2 regions of the Ammoniphilus sp. CFH 90114 genome follow, and region 2 is predicted to be linked to the other one. Evidence: riboswitches for the same ligand, from Rfam matches in the RefSeq annotation. Region 2 holds a riboswitch; the other holds the start of a gene.
What was found. Region 2 has a riboswitch for cobalamin ahead of EIZ39_RS04640 (ribonucleoside-diphosphate reductase subunit alpha). Riboswitches for the same ligand answer to the same signal wherever they lie in the genome.
Positions count from the first base shown of each region.

Region 1: another riboswitch for cobalamin. It lies ahead of EIZ39_RS15490 (DUF4430 domain-containing protein); the one in region 2 lies ahead of EIZ39_RS04640 (ribonucleoside-diphosphate reductase subunit alpha).

Region 1 is NZ_SDLI01000006.1:236,306-246,213, forward strand. Features, by position in the region: gene EIZ39_RS15460 (DMT family transporter) at 1-758, opposite strand, end outside; gene EIZ39_RS15465 (co-chaperone DjlA) at 912-1,289, opposite strand; gene EIZ39_RS15470 (hypothetical protein) at 1,446-2,204, shown strand; gene EIZ39_RS15475 (ECF transporter S component) at 2,247-2,936, opposite strand; gene EIZ39_RS15480 (ABC transporter ATP-binding protein) at 2,918-4,579, opposite strand; gene EIZ39_RS15485 (energy-coupling factor transporter transmembrane component T) at 4,552-5,436, opposite strand; gene EIZ39_RS15490 (DUF4430 domain-containing protein) at 5,441-6,130, opposite strand; cobalamin riboswitch at 6,283-6,482, opposite strand; gene EIZ39_RS15495 (YheC/YheD family protein) at 6,552-7,226, opposite strand; gene EIZ39_RS15500 (universal stress protein) at 7,482-7,922, opposite strand; gene EIZ39_RS15505 (ATP-binding protein) at 8,056-8,463, opposite strand; gene EIZ39_RS15510 (SpoIIE family protein phosphatase) at 8,460-9,908, opposite strand, start outside.
Region 2 is NZ_SDLI01000001.1:876,359-886,266, reverse strand. Features, by position in the region: gene EIZ39_RS04645 (ribonucleotide-diphosphate reductase subunit beta) at 1-45, opposite strand, end outside; gene EIZ39_RS04640 (ribonucleoside-diphosphate reductase subunit alpha) at 73-2,298, opposite strand; cobalamin riboswitch at 2,438-2,634, opposite strand; gene EIZ39_RS04635 (hypothetical protein) at 2,797-3,111, shown strand; gene EIZ39_RS04630 (cation:proton antiporter) at 3,190-5,259, shown strand; gene bshB2 (bacillithiol biosynthesis deacetylase BshB2) at 5,266-5,901, opposite strand; gene EIZ39_RS04620 (DUF1806 family protein) at 5,916-6,242, opposite strand; gene EIZ39_RS04615 (agmatinase family protein) at 6,378-7,328, opposite strand; gene EIZ39_RS04610 (S66 peptidase family protein) at 7,335-8,267, opposite strand; gene EIZ39_RS04605 (C40 family peptidase) at 8,444-9,346, opposite strand; gene EIZ39_RS04600 (GNAT family N-acetyltransferase) at 9,428-9,908, opposite strand, start outside.

The DNA of each region.
Region 1 (9,908 bases), on a different contig from region 2:
ACAGTGATCAAATTGAGAAAGATCCCACTTCGACTTGGACCAATATCTCGCACGGCTAAATTCCAAAGCAAAAATGATCCAACAGTAGGAAATAGTCCCATATAAACAATGCCCCACTTTGCTGCATCATTCCACTCTGCGACAGGACTCCATGCATACAAGGCAAAAGGAAGAGTTAGAAGAAGTCCAATACAAACTGTTATAACAGTAGCTGAGATAGGAGGTATGTTACTAATCTTTCTTCCTATAATGGAGTAAAAGGTCCAGACTAATATGGCGGCTACCATAAGCAAGTCCCCTGCATTATACTCAATATGAAAGAGTTCAAACAGCTTACCTTGAGTTAGAATCAAGAGTACGCCGAATAAGGAAATCACAAATCCCAATAAGTTTAATTTACTTAGTTTTTCTTTTAGTAATAGGACTGAAAAAATAACAATGACAGCGGGATTTAGAGCATTCACAAGAGAAGCATTCAAGGGACTTGTGTATCGAAGCGCTTGATAAAGGAGCATATTATAACCAATCACTCCAAGAATACTCATAGCTCCAAGAATCTTCCAATGTGTCCAGATACTTCTCCAATTAGGTCTCTCGATAAACTGCGCCATAGGGTATAAAAAACATAAGGCCATTAACCAGCGCACGAAAGTAATTTGAATGGGAGAAACTTCTGCTACGACGTACTTCCCTAACACATAATTTCCTGCCCAAAACAAGTTAGCCAGCACCAAAAAAACTAGGGTCTGCCGTTTCATTCCTGTCTCCTCTTTAGCTGATATCTAATTTTTTCTCACTATAGCATAGATCGTGTACGAGGTCATAGTACACTTGTATAAGGTTGGAATGGATCTAGGCTAAAGCATCTTAGATTTGAATAAAGAGAGATTAAGGAAAGTATGTTAGTAAGTTTAATCGTTCGTGTTTTGAAGCTCTTTAATTTTTGCGATCCAATCTCTAAAACTATTATACTCATTAGCATCCATATCAAAGTATTTTTTAATTAATTCTACGGAGTTACGTTCTCCAGTACGATATACCCCATCAGCAAAAATTAAACGTAAAAGTTCCGTAAGAGCAATATGCTTTGATCTTTCGCAACCAAAATACGCTAAGGCCTCTTCCATTAATAGGTGCTGTAATTGATAATCTTCTATATTCATTTCAGTGGCATATTCTTCAAGAATGATCTCCTTGGCGGGGGTTAAACAACCATCTACAGAAGCCACTCGGTGAGCCAATTCTATGAAAGCTATTTTTTCCTCATGTTGCAATTCCGATAAAAACAATGAAACGACCTACTCTCTATAGTTAATTATTCTACGTTTGACTTTTAATACTTTATACGAAACTCAATTCTAATGGTTGCGTTCACTTGTAATTTTGTCTGTATATTGAACGTCAAATATATATAATTCAAATAAATTCAGACATGGAGGTCACCCTTGAATCCTAACTTTTTGAATAAATGGGTATCTGCAACTATGCCCTTAGTTTTGTTTTTTTTACTATTTGGATATTGGAACCCACACGATATATTGGTCATGCTAATCTGGGCGTCGCCCATTACGTATGTTTATGGAATATGTTCCTCTTACGCATTGGACTGGGTATCAAACCGTTATCGATTGAAAAATAAAGTACTTATTGCTTTTCTTTATAGTCTTACAGGCGCCCTATTTTTTATTCCCTTATTTCAGTTTGTCATCCGTATGCAAGAAATGGGAGCGTACCTTGGATTTATGGCAATTGGAGCTGGAATTGCGTTAAGTTTCTACTTATGTACTCTCTTTTTTCGTAATGTTAAAGTAAACAGATACCTGGCCGTCCTGGGTCCCTTATTCTTAATTATAATGATGCAAATCTTTGTTTTTAGATGGGAGTTTGATAAGGTGGACGGTTGGCGCGAACACCAAACTGATAACTATTATGAAGCCTCCTTTGATTATTTTCACGGAGAACATGTCATTCCTATTATCGCAGATAAAGGAGAACAAATCACATTCAAAATAAAGTGGAACTACTGGCAAGATGGAAGTACAGGTCATTACGTTGAAGGTCCTTCAGGCAAGCCAGTAGGGATGGAGGAATTAGGAGACAACACTTTCAAGTTGATAGCGCCAGAGGATGGAACCTACAAAATCGTCTTAACAGCCAAAAGAGTTAGCTATGGGCAGTTTGTAGTTCATTGGAGCAAGGATTAAAAAAACCACCTCTTCACTAATAGGGGATAGAGGTGGTGAACACTATCTCATACTTAATAAACCATATTTCCGTTTAAATCGTTCTAGTATCTTAATCCAAGCAGTTGAAAATAGTAAAAGAAAGACAACATTAGATATAGCATGCATGAAGTCAAATAAAACGCTTGCCATATAGGTGGTTAGCAGGATTGACCACGAAAAGTCATCGAGAAAAGAAAAAATAAACGTGACATTCATCATCCAACCAAATAAAAATCCCCATAAAAAACCAAATAGAATCTTGCCAATCATTTTTTTCATTAACCAAGTGTCTTTTAACATCCCTGTGCTAAATCCGATCATCCCCCAAGCTAGCATTTGCCAAGGTGTCCACGGGCCTTGACCAAGAAACATATTAGAAACTAAAGCAGCAAGAGCTCCCACCATGAATCCCGTCTCTGCTCCGAAGACATAAGCCGTCATCATGATAATAAAAGAAGTCGGTTGAACACTTGGAATTGGTGCAAAGGGAATCCGACTTACAGCAGCAATGGCAGCAAGTATGGCGATTAACACCACTTCCCTTCCCTCCATTTTTCGTGCCTCAAATCTTACTAGAAAGGGAACCAAGGCAGAAATGACGAAAACGAAACTTAAGATCAAATATTGATCTTGGAAATAGAAAGAGCCTAAGCCGAGTAATAAGAGATCAATAAATAAGACAGCAAATATGATTAACCGAGTACGGGCCAAAGTTTTATGACCTCCTCATCCGTAAGAGAGTTAGGAAACCATTCCCTACTCATTCGATTCACGTTTGTCGTGTAGAAAAAGTTATTGGAGAAAAAAGTAGAAGGAGGGCCTTCTGTTGTAATCTTCCCATCAAACAACATTGCACATCGACTTACGTATCTAGCTGCAAACTCCACATGATGAGTGACCATCACGATGGTCACTCCTTGTTTGTGAAGGTCTTCTATCATATTTGCAAAGGTTTTTTGTAATACAGGATCCATACCCTTGGTAGGCTCATCAAGCAAGAGTACTTCTGGGTTCCCTAGCAAAATACAAGCTAATACTACTTTTTGCCTTTCTCCACCGCTGCAATCATGTGGATGACGATGCAGTAAGTGCGTAAGCTCTAATTGTTTAATCATTTGGTCCAATTTGTCTTGATTTGAAAAGCGGTTAGCAGCAAATTCAAGTTCTTGTTTGACCGTATCGTAGCTAAAGTACACAAGAGGATTTTGCGGCAAATACCCTACCTTGCGATATAACTCTTCTTTCTTCCACTTTTTTACGTTATTACCATTCACTAAAACTCGGCCTGTTTGAGGGGTTAATAGACCACCTAAGAGTTTGAGCAATGTGGATTTTCCTGTTCCATTGCCCCCTACTATAGCTAGGAAATCTCCGGAATAAACTTGCATGTCTAAATCCTTAAGGATCAATGGACTTTCCTTGGCGTACCGAAAATCAGCAGATTGGATGTGGATAATAGGATGTTTCCTCAATTGTTCTGGTTTATCACCATGCCCCATTGCCCTTACTCCTTGCTTTGACAACCATCTTCTACCATCTTTCACACTGAAGGGGATCTCATCCGCTAGATATTCCTCAGTGAAATGCAAATAAATACGTGCAATAGAGGGAATATAGGGAAGAAATCGCTTATCTCTCAACTTCCAAACTTTGTATATTACGTTTTCAGGTCTGCCTTCATAATGTATCTCTGCAGCGTCCATCATAATGACGCGGTCCGCTACGGAAAAAACCTCATCTAAACGATGCTCTACTAACACAATCGTCATTCCAAACTCTTCGTTGATCCTCTTTAAAATCTGAATAAATTCTCTACCTGATACAGGGTCTAGCTGTGCAGTTGGCTCATCTAGCAACAAAACCTTGGGCTGGAGGAGCAAAACCGAAGCCAAGTTTAGCAACTGCTTTTGTCCTCCTGAAAGCTCATCTGTCCTTTGGGATAACAAGGCCTCAAGACCAAAGAATTGGACCATTTCGGCTAACCTCTTTCGAATAACCTCCGAAGGATAACCTAAATTTTCCAAAGCGAAAACCAGTTCTTCTTGCACCTGTTCCATGACAATTTGGTTTTCTGGATCTTGCCAGACCAGTGCAACTTGTTGTACTGCATCCAGTGCACTAACCTGATGAAGCAATACATTGTTATATCGTATTTCACCCTTAATAGACCCATAAGGTTGGGTCTCCTGCTTTAATAAGCGAAGAAGGGTGGACTTGCCACAACCAGAAGGGCCACAGATTACCACAAACTCCCCGTCATTTATTTTCAAATCAATTTGAGAGAGCGCCATTACAGCTTGATCAGGATATTGAAATGATAAATCCTTTACTTCGATAACGAGCCCCATCTCCATTCGTCTCTCCCTTCGATGAGGATTGGTGTAACAATATAAATGATCCAGGCAAGAAAGAACCACCACTCAGTTGATGAAAAAGCAATAGATTCTAGAACAGGATAGATCTGTAACTTACCATACCCCAAGCTCCACCCCACGGCACATAGAATGAACAGTACCGATAATTGCAGAATTAGAAGATAGTCTTCTTTTCTCATCAAATATCGCTGATAAGAAGTTCTTTGGCGCACCAATCCATAACCCCTGGATTGCATAGAATCAGCGGTTTGCAGTGCTTCCTCTAAACACCAAGTCAAAAGGGTCTGTAGGAGAAGCATCCCATCTTTTGCTCGTTTCCAATATCGACCAGTTGAGACGTCTACCCCTTTGGTGCGTTGTACTGTTGATATTTCATATAGCCTTCTTTTTAATAACGGGACAAAGCGAACGGCTAACATTAAAACCAATGCTGACTTAGGCAAGAATCTCGCATAGATATATAAGAATTTTCCCGAAGTTATAGTAAGGTTAAACGATACAAATCCAAATAAAATACAAAGCATCGATAGAGCCATGTTCCATCCAGAAGTGATTGCTTCAAGGGTTACTGGTTGGTCCCACAGATAAAATAGAATTTCTCTTCCTCTACGAGTAAATAGGGGATTCAACACTAAAATAGATAATGCAAGTACAAGATACATAACAAAGTAAGATCTCAACTGCCTGCCACCATCTTGCAATTGATTAAAAATGATAATGCCAATAAGAGAAGCTATCAAAAATAAGGGATGGTGTAAAAGCATACATAGGATGAAGTAGCCAATATAATAGATCATACAGGTAGCGGGGTGATAACGATGGAATCCTCGGTCCATCCTGCTATTCCTGCACATCCTTACCTAAGTCGAGGGTGTAGATCCATTCGATCTGATCATTTGGCTTAATTTGGACATCACCAGCACTCTTTTTCCCAAACGACCCGTTCACCCGGTACATCCAGCCACTTTTTGGACCTCGATCAAATTCGTAGAGGTTATCAATTCCTTCAACATAAGCAATGGGCCCCGTACCTCTGTACTCCATTTGTATTTTCTTCTCTTTTGTAACCTTCTTTAAGATATCTAGAACACTCTCTCCGCTCTCAAACGTAACCTCTGTGGCGGCTAATATGATCCCTACTTCTTCATCCCCCTTAATGGAGATCATCACCATTTGCTTCTTGGAATCCACAACTTGCTCAGAGGTCATAGGGGCCGATGGGTTTGTACTTGTAGGAATCTTTTCAGTGTTTGGTTTTGGATCTGTTGATGGTTTGGGTGCTTGAGCGGTGGTTGTCTCCTTCGGTGTATCTGTATTCTCATTACGTACTACTGTTTCGTCAGTTGCCTGAACAGGTAGTTCAGCTGACTTCGATTCTTCTTCCAGTTTTTCATTCTGTTGCTGGTCTGCTTCTTGAGAAAGACGGTTTGTTGTGCTTATACTTTCAGTGGATGACTGGCATCCTGCTAAGCCCAACGATAGGCAAACCACAGTAAGGAGTGGCCATAATCTTGTTGTCCAACGTAACATATTTTCCTCCTTTTATACACTTCAATCACTGATAAAAAGACGGGATGAACAGAAAAAGTACTTCCTGCAGAAGAGGAAGTACTTTTCGAAAGGAAAATGAAAACAGACTGATTCATATCAACCTATGATCACATCCCCATTCCTCGTAGGTCTGTATGAATATAAAATAGGCAGTTCTCCTGGCTCTTGGTCATTGCTCCCCTACACCTTCCCGTTTACTTAAAACAGTGGCATATCGTAGGCTTGCTCCCAATTACAGTGGCGGGACCGCGTCGGAATTTCACCGATCTTCTCTATTAAGTCTGTAAAATGTAATTATCTTTTACTAGACACCTATTCCTTCATTATTTGAATATAGGAATCATCATATCAGACTGTTTACGGAACGTCCATATTTAAATGGATGACTTACACGGTATAACTAGTGAGGCTTCGTATTCACCTCAAAGATCCAGATGTCTTTACTTTTATCTATTCCAAAATCAAATCCAAGTTGACGAACCCCTGGATATTTTTTTTCAAGTATAGTCGTACATAATTTTGTTATTTTTCTCAACTCCAACCTTTTCTTCTTAAAGTCTACTTTTGTGAATGAGCGCAGTATACCATCGCGTAATGTTAGCTGGTCACCACCTCGACATAGATTTGTAACAAAAGAACCTTTAGGTGCTAATCGTCCAACCATGCCCGTGATGATCCACGCTTGTTCTGGTTTTTGAATCTTTACACGATAATCTATCGGTCTACCGTATATTGTCGCAAGCTCGATCCCACGTTGCACTATATAGATTCGTCCCTTTCTAACTTTATCAATCTCTAATATTAAAGAGTTAAACTTCGAGAAGTTTATTATTTTTTGCTGGTAAAAGTATCGAAACTGTTTACCGTCCCTTAAGACTTGAATCAAGCCATTCCCGCCAGTACCTATACTTGGTTTTAATACAACCCTACGATACTTAGTCAACATCTCTTGTAAACAAGATTTATTGTATTTCTTGGTCTCCGGAATATATTTGGTAACTCTTCCGTCACTTAATAGGGCATTTGTTTTGCTCCACTTATCCGCAACTCTTCTCGCTCCCGGAATAGTAAACATGAAAAACCTCCTTGCTCATTAATCCTATAATATATTCAACTTCGTTAGCGTTCTCCTATATGTTTGTCCCGTCAATATTAAAAGTTTAAATGAGAAGGGTTAAAATTGATTAAATGTATCCATACTGAATGTAACTATTGTTTTCACTATAACAGATAAAGGAAGAAAAACACTGTTTAAACTGTTGTAGATTGGATCAAAAAAAAAACAAACCGACATCGTTATAGATGTCGGCGAACGTAATGAACAACAGAACTATTTAACAATATATACTGGACAAGTGGATTGTTGTACAACATAATGACTCACACTGCCTAAGAACAACTCCTTAACCCCACTTAAACCACGACTTCCCATGACAATTAAACTAGCGTTATTTTCCTTGGAGAAATCTAAGATGGCTTGAGCAGGATTCCCTTCCATAACGAATGTTCTCGTTTTATTAGGAATGGTTTTGAGTTTTTCTGTTACTTCTTCTAGGGCCTCTTTCGCCACTGCAAGGTGAGCCTCACGAATTGGGTCTACACTATATGCAGATGCTGTGTAGAAAGCAGAAGTAGGAATGCTTACGACTGTAAGGACATCAAGGTCAATACGCTCATCCTGAGAGGCCATTAACATCGCTGTTGATAAGGCTTTTTTTCCTAATTCGGAATGGTCATATGCTACTACGATTTTAGAATAAAGTGAAAACATGATTTTATCCCCCTTAATTTAACTTCTTCTTGTTACATTCAGTTTAGCAAAGAAGAAAAAAGAAGGGTGTATAAAATATCACATATGTTGCCAATTTTTGATGTCAATATTGTGAACTTCCCTTGTACTGTTTTTATAAATATTTCATTAAAAGTAGTTCATTTCCTGTCCGATTGTAGATCATTTTGTCAGATGCATGTTTCATTAATACTAATCCTCTTCCTGAATCATCCTCTAACTTTTCCTGAAATAGATCATCAGATGGACTTGAAATCTTGGTTAACATTTCTTTGGCATTAAACCCTGGACCCGAATCTCGAATTCGAATAATTAGGCGCTTTCCTTGTGTGACTCGTACACAAAGTGTGATTGGACCCTTGCCTCTCGTACTTCGAAGAGCGTTTGTCAGCCCTTCATTAATAGCAACTTCCATCATAAACGCTTGATTGTCTCCAAGAATGGATTGGATTTCTTTCTGGATCTCACTTCGGACCTGACGATATTCTTCATAGGTTTCAAAGGTTGTCTTCATATCTATCATGTCATCATTTCTCCATATGGGTAACTCATAATCCCAATAGCCGTTGCGTCATCATTTAGGCCTTGAGTTCCTATGTTTCTTAGCATCTCCATATTCTCCTTGAAAACCTCTGAGGAGAAAGAGGGTAGATCTATTTCAAAGAGATCCATAAATCCATCTGTTAATAAATAGAATGCTTCTCCAGGATTAATGACAATAGTCCGCTCTTCAAAGATGACATCCTCAAGAATTCCCAAGTATGGTCCACCTTGTTTCTCAACAATGATTTCACCTTTTGTATTCAGCCTGAGGAATTTATTCAGTCCTGCGCAAGCAAAAGTAAACGTTCTCCTCTTAACATCTAATCGAAAGGTCAATGCTGCTGCAAAGGTACCCTCAAGAAAGTAATTCATAGAGTCCTTATTAATGACTGATAATACTTCGACTAGATTCTTCGTATGGTTTAGAGTTTGTCTAAACAGGACCCTTAGAACGGAATTTTGAAGGGCTGCTGTTAGCCCATGCCCCATAATATCCATTAGATATCCTGAGAGTACGCCTTGTTCTTCATCCCAGTAATAGTCATAAAAATCTCCACTTACGTAATTAGCAGGTGCATAGACCGAGTCTACGAGAATCCACTGGTTATCAATGGGAGGTGGGAGTAGTGTTCTTTGGAGTTTGCCTGTTGCAATAATGTCTTTTCGCAGTTTTTCCTTCTCAGAGATATCGGTTGAGACTCCTAAGTAGTGAATAATGTGATCCCTCTCGTCTCTTATTGCAGTAAGGGATAATTTTTGGAGATATAAATGACCGTTCTTATGGCGATTCCAGATCTCCCCTGTCCATCTTCCTTTTTCTTTTAAGTTCTTCCACACTTCATAGTAAAAAGACTGATCATGCAAGTCAGATTTTAAAATTTTGGGATTTTGGCCAAGCAACTCTTTTGGTGAATAACCTGTAATTGTGCAGTATGCTTTATTGACATTAAGAATAGTGCCCGTTGGGTCAGTGATAATGATCCCTTGATCCATATTCTGGTAAACTTTGTAGGCGAGCTGTAACGTGATTTCTAAATTTTTTTTTTCTGTAATATCCCTACGAAAGGAAATATATTGATAAGGGATCTTGTCTTCGCCTAGCAGAGGTACTATAACCGTAGAAACCCAATATAAACTCCCATCTTTTGCTTTATTTTGAATATCACCTTCCCATATCTCACCTTTTGAGATGCTCCTCCACATATCAGAAAAAAACGTTCTGGGATGATATCCAGAATTGACTACAGCATGTGTTCGTCCTATTAGCTCATCTGAGGTATATTGGGATAAAATACAAAACTTCTCATTTACATAAGTAATAATTCCTTTTCTATCTGTAATAGCTACGATAGCAGATGCATCCAATGCATACTTCATATCCCAAAGCACTTTTGAGCTTTCACGATTGTTAAATGTTAGGTCAGA
Region 2 (9,908 bases):
CCGATCCCCCAACTCGTTAAATAGCTTTTTCTTGTGTATTTCCATGATGCCTTTCCTCCCTATTCCATGAAATTAAGATGAACAACTTTCACACTCTTCCACTTCTAGACTTTGATTTCGGCAATAATAAACGGTCTTCAACCCATTCTCCCAAGCTGATAGATAAAGCTCAAAGAAATCCCTAGCCGATATATCCGGCGTAATATATAAATTAAAGGACTGCGCTTGATCAATATGTCTTTGTCGGACGCCTGCCGCCTTAATACTCCAACGCTGATCAATATGATGAGCCTCCTTGTAATACCAATAAGACTCGCTATTCAACTGAGGAGCTGTTTGTGGGATCAGGGCATTCTTCTTCTCCTCGACAAAGAACCTGCGGAAGATCGGGTCAATTCCAGCGGTAGATCCTGCAATTAACGACGTGGAAGCGGTAGGCGCAATAGCGATCATCCAGGCATTACGGACCCCATTCCGTGCAACTTCCTCCTGCAGCATTTGCCATTCCAAACTATCATAGCCTCGCGAATGGAAGTATTCCCCTGTATGCCAGTCGCTTCCTTCAAAAGCGGGATAAGCTCCTTTTTCCTTGGCCAGTTCCATTGAAGCCTTAATCGTATAATAGTTAATCCATTCATAGACTTGATCCACATACTCCGTATGTTGCTCGGACTCCCAAGATATTTTCTTCTGAACTAACATCTGATGATAACCACTTGTTCCTAACCCCACGGCTCTGTACTTCTGGCAAGTAATCTCGGCCTGGGGAATCGGGTAGTCGTTCAAGTCAATGACATTATCCATCATCCGCATCTGAATCGGGATGACTCTAGCGATATCTTCTCTCGTATTCACCCTCCCCAAGTTGAGAGACGATAGATTACATACGACAAAATCCCCGCTTTTTACTTGAGTCGTAATCAAGCCATTCTCGTGAACTTCATTCACTTTTTCTGTAGCACTCATATTCTGACAAATCTCCGTACACAAATTGCTGCAGTAGATGATCCCTTTATGCTTATTAGGATTAGCTCGGTTCACGGTATCTCGAAAAAAGAAAAAAGGTGTGCCGGTTTCAAAGCTGCTTGCTAGCATCTTCTTCATAATCTCCATCGCAGGCACCGCGTCCTTACTAATCTCAGGATCCTGAACGCAATCTAAATATCTCTCTTCCCATTCCTCTCCCCAAGAATCTTCAATGGAATAACCCTTTTTCTGCAAGATTTCATGCGGGTCAAATAAATACCAAGTCCCTCTGTCTTGAACCGTTTTCATAAAAAGATCAGGGATACAGACACCTGGGAATACATCATGTGCCTTCATTCGGTCATCGCCGTTATTCGTTTTTAAATTCAAGAAGTCTAGAATATCCTTGTGCCAAACATCTAAATATATCGATACCGCGCCTGCTCTTACACCGAGCTGGTCCACAGCAAGCGCCGTATTATTGTAATTTTTGATCCAAGGCACAACACCGCCAGCTACCCCTTTATAACCACGAATATTGGACCCTTTGCTGCGTACCTTCCCCACATAGATACCCATTCCACCGCCATACTTAGAAACTTGGGCAAAGCTCTGATCCACTTGATAGATTCCCCACAGGTTATCAGGAACGGTATCAATAAAACAGCTGGATAACTGATGATGTGGTTTTCGAGCATTGGCTAGAGTAGGTGTAGCTACCGTAAGCTCTAAATTACTCAATACATCATAGAACTGTTTAGCCCACATCACCTTATTCTGCTCTTTCATTGCCAAATGCATGGCCACGCCCATAAACATCTCTTGCGGCAACTCCATTACTTCACCGTTAAACCCCTTTATGAGATAACGATCGGCAAGAGTCTTTAATCCAATGTAGTTAAAGAGATAATCCCGTTCCGGCTTAATATAGGCCCCTAACTCTTCCACTTCATCTGCTGAATAATTCTCCAGGATGTAGGAACCGTATCGCCCCTTTTCCATAAGCTCCTTGACCAACAGATAAAAATCTCCATATCCGAAATGCTTATACCCTCTATGTAAAGCTGCTTCCTTATACAAATCATAAGCCAATAACTTACTAGCCACATACTGCCAATTCGGACTTTCCACACTTGTCTTTTCCGCCGCCACTTGAATAAGAGTACGTTGAATCTCCTTCGTCGTCATTAGGTTTTTAAACTGGGGAAGGAGTTCTACTTCTAACTCTAATGAATCACAGCCCACTTGTCCCTCACACGCAAAATCGATCACTTTCTTTAACTTTGAAAAAATTAATTCCTCTCTATCGCCATTCCTTTTTATAATCTCCATCTCCGCTTTCCTCCCCTAATTTCGTTCCAACATAAAAAAAGGCATCTCCACCTTGACAGAATAGGTAGAAATGCCTCCATATGTAAAAACGCCATCCACATTGGATCATCCTTGGCACCTCCCTATCTCCCGTAGGTTTACAGTGTCAACAAAACAGGCAGGTCTCCTGGCTTAAGGATCATTGCGCCTACCAACCCTTCCCAATCCCCATGGGGATCAGTGGAATCTTGATAGGAACTCCTCTATTACAGTGGCGGGACCGCGTCGGAATTCTGCACCGAACTTCCCTATTAAGCCTTGAAAATGGTCTCAAGGCACCTGTTTGTAACAATATGTTGTTTCACTCAATCAGCTTATATCAACATCTAGTATTTGTCAAATTTTTCTCTTCACCTATCCTAACATAGATTGAGTTCAAAAAGATAGAGTTGGAAGGAAAGTTGCATTCTTTATCCTCGTGGCTTTATGCTTAAGGAAAGTTTTCACGAGGAGGTCATTATGAAAAAAACAGGTATCCCTATCATCGTTGGCTGCATCTTAACGGTCATACTTGCTATTCTGTTTCCGAATTCAATACTAACAGTAGGTATATCTTTATTCTTATTGGGATTACTCGTTCTCGGTGGAACACTTGGGGTTCATCATCGAACGAATTTCACAATGAGCCACCTCCCACCAGAACAAATCAAACATTATAATTCCATAGAGGAAGTGGAAGATGACGTAGAGGCACCCAAACTATATAAAGCGCTGTTTCTTGTATCCCTGCCACCGTTGCTCTACTCCTTAGTCACCTTTCTCGTTCACCAGTAAATGGCATGAGGGGGACACTTCCCCATACAATAAATAATAGCCATTGAAAGAGACAACAGCCAGAAGGGGGAGACAAAAATGTTTGAGCTGCCACTACAACACCCTGTCATGGTTTTTGCTTTATCAATGACCCTTTTTCTGCTTACTCCTATGTTGATGAAACGAATGCGCATCCCCGGCCTTATTGGTCCCATACTAGCCGGAATCATCATGGGTCCACACGGATTTGCCGTTCTTGCACGGGATCAGACCGTTGAACTCCTTGGAACGGTGGGTCTCCTCTTTATTATTTTTATTGCGGGTCTAGAGATGGACATCGATGGGTTTAAAAAATATAAAAATCGAAGTATTTTCTTTGGGCTTCTCTCCTTTATTTTCCCACTATTAATTGGGACTGGAATCGGACTGGGGCTAGATTATAGCTTGTCAGCCTCGATTCTCCTTGGCTCTATTCTCGGATCCCATACCTTGCTTGGCTATCCCATCGCTAGTCGGCTAGGAGTCTCCAAAAACAAAGCAGTCACTACAGCCGTTGGCGGAACCCTTGTGACCGATACACTCGCCTTAATCACGCTTGCTATCATCACAGGGGCTGCTACGGGTCATTTATCCCTAGGCTTTGTTTTATCCTTATTCCTCTCCCTCGCACTCTTTGTCCTAGCTATTACATTAGGAGCTCCGCTAATTACCCGTTGGTTTTTCCGAAACATGAGTCCTGACGGATCTACCTTGTTTACGTTCATCATCGTCATTTTGTTTTTTTCCGCGTTTCTGGCTATGGTTGCGGGTGTTCAACCCATTATAGGTGCCTTCCTTGCTGGCCTCACTCTCAATCGTCTCGTGTTTGACCAAGGACCGCTTATGAATCGAATCCGCTTTACGGCGAATGCTCTCTTCATTCCTTTTTTCTTACTTTCCGTTGGAATGTTGATGGATCTGAGCGTGTTAATCGGGAATCCAAGGGCCTGGATTCTCACGGTTTTCATTGTCGGTGGAGTCATTCTCGGCAAGTACCTGGCTTCCTGGGTTGTCTATAAATTTTATAATTACAATCGGGATGAACTGCATATCACCTTTGGTCTGACCATTCCCCAGGCTGCTGCCACCTTAGCAGCAACATTGGTCGGCTTTAATGTAGGATTATTAGATCAAGCAACAGTCAATGCTGTGATAATTAAAATCCTGGTCACTTGCATCGTTGGTCCTTATTTCGTTGAAAAATACGGCCGAAAAATCTCTCTACTTGAGGAGCAAACTCCATATGTTCAAAGGGATGCGCCTGAACGAATCATGCTTCCTATGACTAAACCAAAGGCTATGGAAATGCTATTTGACCTTGCCTTTGTCTTACGCCAGCAGAACAAGCAAGATCAACCTCTATACCCATTGACTGTTGTAAATAACGAAACAAACACACTAGATGGAGAAATTGAAAACGCGGAAAAGCTATTGGGGCATGCTATGCAATATGCTTCCGGGGCTGACATTCCCATTAAGCTTCTTACCCGAGTGGATCCTAACATCGCAAATGGCATGGTAAGAGCCGTCATTGAAGAGAGAATTAGTATGGTCATTGCCGGCTGGAATGCAAAACAAACAAGATCTCATTGCACGTTCGGCAGTGTACTGGATCGATTTGTTGACCGAACAACACAAGCCATTCTAATAGCCAAGTTAGATCAACCTTTAAATACAACAAAACGGATCGTCGCAGTATTCCCTAGAGGAATGGATCATGCCTATGGCTTTAGAGAGGCGCTCCACCGAATTCAAGGAATGAGCACCGCCATAGGATCGACCTTGCATTGCCTAATTATGGATGAGGATGAGAACGGATTTCTCAACTATCTGTTGGAGAGTCATCACCAGCCACCAACAACGGTGGCGCGAATCTTTGGGTGGAAAACTTTATACGCTACCTACCTATCTACCCCTCACCCTGATGATCTCATTGTGATCTTAAGCGCACGTGCAGGAACGGTAGCTTGGCATCCCGAACTTGAGGTGCTCCCAGGAAAACTAGCTAGAAGAAAACTGCAAAATTTTATTATTTACTATCCTACGGAAGAGAAAGAAACGGATATGCGAGGTACATCAGGCACAGGTCTGCCTAAAGAAGTCCTTCTCAGGAGAGATTTTTACACCTAAGTTTGTCTACTTCAATATCCAAAACCGCTCCGTCCTCATCCGCGGGGCGATCGACTCCTTCCCCTTGTTTAAGGTCTTAATATATTTCATGAACTGAGACGGATAGGCCTTTAAGCAATCCACTTTACGATCCATATAAGTCGTAACATCATTCACTACATCAGGCCCTCCGACCTTGTCGATGTAAGTCTTGAAGACGGCCGATCCATATACGATTGGCCTATCCTCCTCTGGGAGACGGCGTACGGCTTCCACGACGAAAGAACCCGTGATGTCATGATCAGGATGAACACTTTCGCCTGGATAAAACGTAATAATTAACGAGGGAGATATCTTCTTAATAAGTTGCACCAGTTGTCCAATAATGGGCTCTGGATCCTCGAATTCTAGTGTCTTGTCTCGGTATCCGCCTAACCGGAGATCCTTAATCCCTATAATCTCACAAGACTGATTTAACTCCTTCAATCGCAACTCAGGCAACGTATGACGGTTAGCTCCACCTAATCCACGTCCCATTTCCCCCAAGGTTAGACAAAGATAAGTAACTGGCACTCCCTTACTTATGTATTCCATCACCGTTCCTGAGCAGAAAAAAACTTCATCATCCGGATGAGGAAAAACCATTAACACACGTTCATTCATGGGTTCTACGCTCCTTATAGAGGTTCTAGACTAATATGTAGAGCAACTTGGAGTTTTCCGTCCTCGTCATGCCCTTCTAGTAGTAATCGACCTTTTACATCTTGATCATAGACATTTAACCCCTCAGCATAAACCCATCCTATTGGAATTTTAAGTCCTACACGATAGGAGTCATTTCCTTTAATCTGGGCCCGCTCAATATAAACTTGGGCATTCCGAATAAACGTTCCAATGGGACGATTCACGTAAGCCCCTAGTGTTGTTTCAAGATGAATATAACAGGATTTCCCTACAAACGTATCTAAATAGGACTGAACCTCCATTAACTGAATGGTCTTCAATCGCCATCACCTTACCATTTCTTTCTAAAATATAACGTTACTCTTTATTTTCTATGAAAACATCTAAAAAATCAAAGAAAATAGGGAGTACCAGCACACTCTTGGCCAGTCTCCCTTAATTGACATTTGTGATGCTCACAAACATCTTCCCGTAGCAAAGTTTAAAAAAACATGTAGAGCAACCCTCGAGCTCATATCTCGAACATCACGGGTAGGATCCACACATACCATATCCATTCCAACCACCTTAGACCACTGTCCTAGGTATTGGGCAGACCAAAACAATTCGTCTGGCGATACGCCTGAAGGGCCTATCGCAGGTACCCCTGGAACATAACATTGATCTAGTACATCGATATCATAGGTTAAGTAAACAATATCTACTTTTTCCTCTAGATAGTCCTTTGCCCATTCAACAATCGGTTGCATTCCTTTCTTTTTCACATCATTCGACGAGAACAACGTCATACCTTTCTCCTCTGCATAGGAACGATAGGGTTTTGAATTAGCAAAGCTACGCAACCCAATGGTAACCATATCCTCCCCGCGAAGCACTCCTTTCTCAAGTAGACTTCTCATAGGGGTTCCATTGGAAGGACCGCCGTACTTCGTATCTCTGACATCCAGATGGGCATCAAAATGAATTAAACCAATTCGTTTAGATGTTGCACGGGCTAGACCCGCAATAATAGGGTACGTGATGGAATGATCTCCCCCAATGAAAACACCTGTGGTGGAGGGATACTCTCTCCATAAGTACTCCGCCGATCCTGCAATATTGCGATGACATTGGAGAATATCCGTCACATGCATCGCCACATCCCCAAAGTCTGCCGCCTGAAGCTTATTTAATTCCACATCTTCATCCCAATTGTAGGCTTGAAAAGAAGACCAAAGCTTACGGAAGGACTCAGGATGCGTATGAGCCCCCGAAAAGGTAATGGAGCTCTTAGAGAGCGGAACCCCAATGATAGATAAATCCGCCTTACTGGCACCTTGCTGGATCCATTCACTTAAGGGAAAGGTGTAGGGGTCTGCTTTTCCGCCTCTATATTGAATTGTGGGTGAAACGAGAAAATTGGTCATGTGTATCTAAATCACCACACTTTCCTCAATAATCAACTCCCCATCTGTTGCATTTAATCTCGCCTTTACCCCAAAAGGTAAGGTAACCTTGGTAAAACAGTGACCGGCTTGCAGATTGTAAACGGCGGGCTTTCCAAATGGCGTTAGAATATTTTCTGCAACCTGTAAAATATTAAATCCATGAGCATAATTTTCCGACTCACACTCGGTGAAGCTTCCAAGCACAATCCCCGAAGCATCCTTGAACTTCCCAGCTAAAGCAAGCTGCGTAAGCATACGATCTACCTTATAGGCCTCTTCGCCAATCTCTTCAATAAACAAAATTTTCCCCTTGGTATCCAACTCATATGGGGTACCCATCAAGGCCGAGATCAAAGTAAGATTCCCTCCAATTAAAACCCCCTCTGCAACACCCTCAACCAAAGGAATTAGTCTTTCATGATCAGGATTCTGTATTCTGCCAATGGGAGAGCCCTGGGTAACAGCTTGAACCAAGCGGTCCTTCGTAAATTCATCGGCTTCCTTCGCAAGCTCCGACGCGGCCATAGGCCCATGAATTGTGGCCAAGCCGCACTTCTTATGAAATGCCAAATGCAGGGCTGTAATATCGCTATATCCTATGAATATTTTTGGATGTTTAGAAATCAGTTCGTAATCAAGTAAACTTAAGAGTTGTGGGCTCCCATATCCCCCACGTAAACACAAGATCGCGTCCACATCGGAATCAGTAAACATACTCTCCAATTCCTTCGCCCGACTAACAGGATCGCCTGCTAAATAGCCGCCATATTCTTGATATACGCTATCTCCCACTTTCACTTTAAACCCTAGGCTTTCGATCTCCGCAATCCCTCTTTCTACTGCTTCACGCTTTGCTGGTCCTGCAGGTGCCGTTAAACCAATTGTATCGCCCGATACAAGCGCTCTTCCCTTTAATATCATGAATCATCTCACCTTTATTTTTATCCGTTATTTATTTATATTACCATTAATTTCAAATCATGTTTTGCTCAAAATGACGAACCCCCCGCGCAAACGCGGAGGGTTAAATGGAGGTGCGGTGTCTAAGATGGACTATTAGTATGACCTTCAGCCACCCACCTTATACATTTTTCTTAAAGTCTTTTCCCAAATAAGAACCGACCTTTCCAGTGGGCGTTAAAGTCGCCCATTATCACACCAGGTGAACCATAGGTGTGGAGAATTTTATTGTTGCCGGCGTAAATTCCTACGTGTCCTACTATTCGGTTGCTGCTGTAGCGCCCCGGAGTGTAAAAAAACATCAAATCACCAGGTTGCAAATTATTCATGGAGACCCTACGCCCCACATCAGATTGGCTTCTGGAACTCCGAGGAAGATTGACACCGAAGTTCTTGTAAACATGTTGCGTAAAAGATGAACAGTCAAATGTTCTATTTCTTGAGGAATAACCATCTGTACCAAACTTGTAGGGTACGCCCAAAAACTTTTTACCGTATTGAATGACCGCAGTTCCACTGAGATTAGCCCTACTTTGTGTAGTTGCCCCATCCCCTGCATTCTCAAACGTTAAACGAGGAAGCTCGACGGTTCTTGTCGTTGCATTCCAAGTGACTGGAGCATTAAGCAAAGAAGATATAGATGGCTCTGTAAGATGAAGCTTGCCGTTAATGAGAACAGGCGGCGATGGTAGCGGAACCGTCCGATCTCCGGATAAAGCCTGCGAATCTCCAACTCTAACCCGGTAGAGGGGATCTGTAAAGCCAAACTCCCCCATTTTCTGTTCCTCATCCCAATGACTGCGCAAATCCAGCGCCTTCATCACGGGATCAAGCGGGATAAGGGCTTGACCATTATTATGTACCCGAACGGTAATATCTTTAGCAGCAACATTTCCCTGGCTGACAATCTGTACATTCTCAATGGTGGAAGTTTGTTGTACCCGAGCTTCATTACCTGGAGTATTACCACAGGAAGCAAGAAGAACTCCAGCCACAACCAGCGGAGTAAAACGCGCAAAAAGGCGTGTTGTTCCCAATTTGATCACCTCTAAAGAAGTAGTAGCGTATTCGTATACGCTTGTTCTTTAGGGTGCAATTTTCTTAGAAGGAATATACACTTAAGCCTGTGAAGTAATCGGATGTTTAAAATACTTTGGCAACTCCAAGCCCTCTTTTGCCCTCATAAATAGTTTCTCACCCCCTATAAACAATGCCTTGTCCAAGGAGGGATCAGCAGGTGTGAAATAAAAAATGACTTCCGTCGTTTCATGGGGACAAATTCTTTGTAAGACCCTTTCCAAATTCACTTCTCTTTGAGCGATAAGATCAAAGAGGTGAAGAGTATTCCCATCCAACTTATAAATAATAATTACTTCTTCTTCTTCGATAAAGTAAATATCATTACTGAATACGTTTATGCAATAAAAAAGAAGAATTCCTTCTGCCTGCTTACTCCCAAACAACGGTGAGACAGGCCATCTCCTTGACGCAAAGTTAAAGATAAAGGACAAGTCCCGTTTGTTTGACCCATCCAGCTTTACTAGACCGTTCAGAACAGGAGAGGAGGAGTTGGTGTAACTTAAGGAAAACTGAAATTCG